DNA from 3 places in the Oceaniserpentilla sp. 4NH20-0058 genome. Region 3 is predicted to be linked to each of the others. Evidence: predicted binding sites of a transcription regulator. Region 3 holds the regulator's gene; each other region holds the start of a gene.
The links. The regulator sigma-54, encoded in region 3, starts transcription at its own class of promoters, with help from an activator protein. The targets are predictions, from matches to a motif close to TGGCACNNNNNTTGCTNT.

Region 1 (2,208 bases), on a different contig from region 3:
GACTTGTATGTTACCAATTGGGATCCAATTAACGCAGAAGGGTCACCAACAGGATCATTAAAATCACTAAATGTTCTGGAAGGTGGCTTACCGTTAACCGATCCACCAAGCAACTCAAATTTTCAAATTGAATTGGATGGCTCTACTCAATTTGGTAGCCCATTCAGTGTGGCCGAGGTCAGTCAAAACGGTTATACAACTGGACGACTTACTGGGCTTGAAATCGACGCAGACGGGTTTATGTTTGCACGGTTTACCAATGGTCAGGCGCAAGTGTTAGGTCAAGTTGCATTTGCTAGCTTTAAAAACCCGGAAGGTTTAGTACCGTTAGGGGATACATCATGGGGGGAATCATTTGAATCGGGTACACCAACGGTTGGCTCCCCTAGAACCGGCACATTCGGTAACCTTCGATCCTCGGCATTAGAAGACAGTAACGTGGATTTATCTGAAGAATTAGTGGGTTTAATCATTGCACAGCGGAACTTCCAAGCCAGTGCTAAAACCATTGAAACCTCGGATACGGTTACACAGACAATCATTCAGCTTTAAGTAGTTGAGTTAGGAGTCTGATGCAGGTAAAGGAATATGCTAGCTATTATCCGGTAGATGCTAGGGAGTAATTTTAAAATAAAATCTAAAAAGTAGGGTGGGTTAGCGCAGCGTAACCCACCGACAATCGCTTTAAATGCGCAGGCTGTTATTTGTTAAAAGTTAGGCGGCAATAAAAGACAGGCCTTGCCGCTTTTTAACTTTGATGTATATCGCCTGTTTGAATTTCGCAAACTGAATGATGATATTTAGTGAAAAATATTCTAGGTTTAGTATGTATTTCATCCCGCACCTCCCGTTCCATATACCTTCAAAATAATTGGCACCCCAATTGCAATCTCTTAATTAGAAAAAACCATTGCCGCTTTTTCAGGCAGGTAAATGAATTAGGAGAATACAATGGATCGTGCGTTATACATCGCCATGTCCGGCGCGAAGCAAAATACAATCGGTCAAGCTGCCGAGGCCAACAACTTGGCTAACGTGAGCACAACGGGGTTTCGTCGTGATTTTGAACAAGCTCGATCCATGCCCGTCTTTGGTGATTATTATCCTACCCGTGCATATGCCATGGAAGAGCGTCCCGCCAGTGATTTTAACCCAGGTACGCTTATTCACACAGGTCGTGATTTAGATATCGGGATAGATAACCAAGGGTGGATAGCAGTACAAGACAGTAACGGTGAAGAAGCCTACACACGCCGAGGCGATTTACGTGTAGATCAGTTGGGACGCTTAATAAACGGTGAAGGCCTTCAAGTCATGGGAGTAGGGGGGCCGTTGGTTGTCCCCCCTTATGAAAAACTCGAAATAGCCGGAGATGGCACTATCTCTATTCAGGCTCTGGGTGATGATCCTGCGGTAGTCGCAGACATAGAGCAACTTAAACTTGTCATGCCAGATTTAACCGAAATGGAAAAAGGGGAGGACGGTTTATTTCGCATGCGAGGACAAGAACCCGGAGACGTACAACCGTTTGACCCTACCGTGCGCGTAGAAAGCGGACATCTAGAACACAGCAACGTAAATGCGGTGCAGTCGTTAACACAAATTATGTCTTTGCATCGCCAATATGAATTACAAGTGAAAATGATGAGCACCGCAGATGAAAATGCACAGGTGACTCAATCTATTATGGATATTCAGTAGTACGGATAAAAATTTAGTTTAAAGGTGTGTTGAAACATCAAGGAGAGCTGTCATGCATTCAGCATTATGGGTCAGTAAAACCGGTTTAAATGCGCAAGATTATAATTTGACCACCATATCAAATAACCTTGCAAACGTATCAACAACAGGTTTCAAAAAAGACAGAGCAGTCTTTGAAGATTTAATTTATCAAATACAACGTCAGCCCGGTGCCTTATCCTCACAGGATTCGCGTCTTCCATCAGGCTTACAAATCGGTACGGGTGTTAAGGTAGCAGGCACGCAAAAAATTCACACCACCGGTAGTTTGCAAGAAACCTCACAACCGTTGGATTTAGCGATAAACGGCCGTGGCTTTTTCCAAATTGCCATGCCTGATGGTACAACGGCTTATACTCGCGACGGTACTTTCCACATGGATGCGGAAGGGCAAATCGTAAACGCAGTGGGTTATTTACTTGAGCCCAATATTACAATTCCCGATCAAACCAACACCATGACCATTAG
Region 2 (2,208 bases), on a different contig from region 3:
AGATGTATTTCGCTTGAACCCGCTCAACATTCCGGAGGAGCGAGGCGGAATCCACTTGTAATCGTAGAGAGGGTTAGCATGAGAGAAGGGAAGGCGTAACCCACCATTGCACCCAAAAATGACTACCGAGAAAACCATGAGTTACGATCTCGCTTCGCTTGATCTAACACCGTTCTACTCTCATCTCTCATCTCTCATCTCTCATCTCCGAATATCAATTTTGTGCGCTTTATTGAGAAATACACAAAAAAAACAGATACAGTAGAGCTTCACTGAGAGCTATTTATGAAAATTATATCCCTACTGTTTTTGATATTGCCTATTTTTAGTTATGCACAAGTTTACACTTGGATAAATAAAGAGGGTGGTCGTGTTTATGGCGACGAGCCACCTGCTCATGCAAACAAGGCTGAACTTCCCAGTATTCAAGAAGTGAATATGCCCAAAATAGTGCAAAATGAAGATTCCACCAAAACCGACGAAGAAAATGAATTTAAAGGTTATGACACCCTTGAAATAATTAGCCCCAAAGAAGACCACATCATTACATCCAAAGACCTAGGAAAGGTTAAATTACTGCTGCATATTCAACCAGAACTTCAACCCAAAGATGAAATCGTATTATTATTAAACGGTCGAATCGTGCAAAAATCCCGTAAGCTAGAATTCGAACTAGACAGCCTCAACCGCGGCTCCCACCTGCTTCAGCTACAAGTTCGTAATGGTAATAAAGCCCTAATTATTAGCCCTAAACGCCGTATCCACGTACAACGCCCATCCATATTAAATCGCTCACGCTCTTAATGGTGCACGCCTGCATCATTATAGTGCTATATTGACCATTGATTTTGTTCTTTCGAACTAAAGCACCCTTGTGAACCACCTATTCATGGGAGGGTTTGGCAATAACAGTGCAAAATTGAAATGGCTTACTTCTTGCTACAAGGCCATTACCTAGGAAAAGATATGTTATGGCCGATTTCGTTTTTTATAAGCAACTGATCAATCATCTAAATAGTTCAATATTAGTACTAGATGATCAGCTGTCTGTTCAATACCTCAATCCTGCTGCTGAGGCTCTTTTGCAAGTCAGTGGTCGTCGCTGTGTAGGCGTAGCTGCTGAAACTGTCTTCTTAGATGTTAAGCAGGATGTGCAAACCTTCGAAGCATCTCTTAGCCAAGAAACCTCATTCACAAAACGAGAAGCCGAAGTTAAGCTTTTGAATCAACAAATCATCACACTAGATTACAGTGTTAGTCCTGTTGAGTTTGATAAAACCATGTGCCTCGTTGTTGAGATGCACCCACGTGATCGTTTGTTACGCATTAGCCGTGAAGAAGAACTCATTACAGCACAAGCCACAACCCAAGCACTCGTACGTGGTATGGCCCATGAGATTAAAAATCCTTTAGGAGGCATTCGCGGTAGCGCACAATTATTAGAGCGCGTGCTAGATAATGATGAACTGAAAGAATACACCCATATCATCATTGAAGAAGTCGATCGCTTAAGAAACCTAGTAGATAAAATGCTAGGGCCCAATAAATTACTCGAACGAAAATCAACTAATATCCACGAAGTACTCGAGCGAGTACACAGTTTGATTTTCGTAGAAGCAGAAGGCCACCTTAAATTACGTCGAGATTATGACCCAAGTATTCCTGAGTTTTTGGCCGACAAAGAGCAACTTATTCAGGTGGTGCTGAATATTACCCGTAATGCAATGCAAGCATTATTGGGGCAGCAAGACCCTGAATACTTCCCCGAGATCACATTAAGAACTCGGGCAATTCGCCAATTCACCATTGGCCACACTAAACACAGACTCGTATTGCATCTAAGCATTATCGATAACGGGCCTGGTATTCCAGAAAACATTAGAGAAAGTTTGTTCTTCCCAATGGTCAGTGGTCGAGCCGAAGGCACCGGACTTGGGCTATCCATCGCTCAGTCCATAATCAATCAACACCAGGGAATTATTGAATGTGATAGCAAGCCGGGACAAACGCATTTTTCAATTTACTTACCACTAGAGCTTGATCAAAACGATTATTCCGCTCAAGTGCAAAAAAATATATTTTAAAGATTGGGACTAAGCCATGAATAAAGTTTGGATTATCGACGACGACCGTTCTATACGCTGGGTATTAGAAAAGGCGTTAGAGCAAGATAACATTGAAAGCCAATCCTTTGAAAACGGCGACAAA
Region 3 (2,208 bases):
ATATTTGAAATACTTGAAGTCATATTGAATCAGTGGTTATTTCCATGACGGTGATTAACCATCTTTTCTTTGTGCTTAAGCAGTTGGCGGTCTAGTTTATCCGTCATGCTGTCGATAGCGGTGTACATGTCTTCGCTATCTGCGTTGGCGTGTAAATCGGCGCCAGCAGCATGGATGGTGGCTTCTGCCTTTTGGGCGAGCTTTTCTACGGTCAGGGTGACTTGTACATTGGTTATGTTATCAAAGTGACGCTCAAGCTTTTCCACTTTAGACTGAACGTAATCCTTTAAGGATTGAGTCACTTCAACATGATGGCCGCTGATATTAATTTGCATAGATGGCTCCTACTGTCGGCACTCCAGTTCCAGAGTGCGTGAATATGCTGATAATCTAATAAATAGTTTATCGGCGAAAACTCGTTTATTCGCCATATACTAATGGCTAAACCAAGCGTTTCCGTTCGTTTGACGGTGGAATGTGCATCGCCTCACGGTACTTGGCTACAGTTCTACGTGCAACCTTGATGCCTTCTTCTTCTAACATGTTGGCAATTTTGCTGTCGCTTAAAGGCTTTTTAGCACTTTCGACTGAAATGAGCTTTTTAATCATAGCTCTAATTGCGGTTGATGAGCACTCTCCACCACTGGTGGTACTCACATGGCTAGAGAAAAAGTACTTCAACTCGAAAATACCGGCCGGTGTATGCATGTATTTTTGAGTGGTAACACGAGAAATGGTGGATTCATGCATGCCTACTGCCTCGGCAATGTCATGCAGAACCAAGGGTTTCATTGCTTCATCCCCTTGTTCTAAAAAGTCTTGTTGATACTCAACGATTTTCATGGCCACTTTAAGCAAGGTTTCGTTACGGCTTTGTAAGCTTTTAAGAAACCAGCGGGCTTCCTGTAAGTGATCCTTGATGAAATTGTTGTCTGCGCTGCTGTCAGCGCGCTTCACCATTGATGCGTAGTGGTCATTGATGCGCAATTTAGGGGCAATTTCAGGGTTTAATTCAACACGCCACTCACCTTTGATTTTACGAACCATAACATCAGGTATGACGTATTCGCTGGTTTGTGGATCAATTTGTGAGCCTGGGCGTGGATTTAATTCTTGTATGCCTCGAATAACCACTTTTAGCTCGTCTTCTTTGACTTTTAATTTACGCATAAGTGCTGCGTAATCTTTAGAGCCTAATAAGTCGATGTATTGATCGATTAAGGTTTGAGCTAATGGCAACCATGGTGTTTCAATGGGTAGTTGGCGCAGTTGCAGTGATAAGCATTCTTGTAAATCACGGGCACATACACCGCTAGGCTCAAATTGTTGGAGTAAATGTAATACGGCTTCTACTTCGTCTAGTTCAATTTCAAGCTCTGGGTTTAATGACCCAACAATGTCTTCAAGATCAACTTTTAAGTAGCCGTCATCGTCCACACCTTCAATGATGTTGATGGCAATTAGGTGATCGTTTTCTGACATAGGAGTTAGGTTAAGCTGCCATAATAGGTGATCACGTAGATCATCAGTACTGCCGTTTCGGCTATCCATGTCAAAATCATCACCAGATGATGAGCCTGAGTGGCTTTCTGTCATGGATGTAGGGGCAGCGGAGGCTTGCCAAGTATCGTCCCATTCACTGTCGGTAGACAGTTCGTCCGGAATGTTTTCATTCCAGTCATCGGCGGCGGTTGGCTCATCCGATTGGGTTTCTTCTACTGGTTGGGTAGTTTCTTGTTTGTCTTCACTTTGTGAGTTGATGTCTTGATTGGCATCGCCTTCAAACTCTTCATCTACATCGAGCAAAGGGTTTGAGTCCAGAGCGTTTTGAATTTCTTGCTGCAGATCTAGGGTAGAAAGCTGAAGTAAACGGATGGCCTGTTGCAGCTGAGGAGTCATGGTCAGCTGCTGACCCATTTTAAGTTGGAGCGAGGCTTTCATATAATACTGCTTAATCCCATGTCACTTTGACTTGTTACCCTGAATATACAAGATTACAACTTAAAGTCATCACCTAAATAAATATCTTTGACTTGCTGATTTGATAAAACATCTTCAGCAGAACCTTCTGCGATAATGTGACCATTACCCACGATATAAGCTTTCTCACAAATATCAAGGGTTTCTCGAACATTGTGGTCGGTTATCAGTACACCTAAACCGCGTTTCTTCAGTTGTTTTACGATACTTTTTATATCTCCCACTGAT

Region 1: ABWV45_RS08600 (flagellar basal body rod protein FlgF) is a predicted target of sigma-54. The motif match lies at 873-890, and genes of this name have one in related genera.
Region 2: glnL (nitrogen regulation protein NR(II)) is a predicted target of sigma-54. The motif match lies at 926-943, and genes of this name have one in related genera.

The regions. Positions count from the first base shown of each region.
Region 1 is NZ_BAABWE010000005.1:130,305-132,512, forward strand. Features, by position in the region: gene ABWV45_RS08590 (flagellar hook-basal body complex protein) at 1-552, shown strand, start outside; gene ABWV45_RS08595 (hypothetical protein) at 715-837, opposite strand; gene ABWV45_RS08600 (flagellar basal body rod protein FlgF) at 952-1,701, shown strand; gene flgG (flagellar basal-body rod protein FlgG) at 1,754-2,208, shown strand, end outside.
Region 2 is NZ_BAABWE010000004.1:176,594-178,801, reverse strand. Features, by position in the region: gene ABWV45_RS07505 (DUF4124 domain-containing protein) at 286-804, shown strand; gene glnL (nitrogen regulation protein NR(II)) at 972-2,084, shown strand; gene glnG (nitrogen regulation protein NR(I)) at 2,101-2,208, shown strand, end outside.
Region 3 is NZ_BAABWE010000002.1:58,769-60,976, reverse strand. Features, by position in the region: gene ptsN (PTS IIA-like nitrogen regulatory protein PtsN) at 1-23, opposite strand, end outside; gene hpf (ribosome hibernation-promoting factor, HPF/YfiA family) at 30-335, opposite strand; gene ABWV45_RS03440 (RNA polymerase factor sigma-54) at 442-1,941, opposite strand; gene lptB (LPS export ABC transporter ATP-binding protein) at 1,995-2,208, opposite strand, start outside.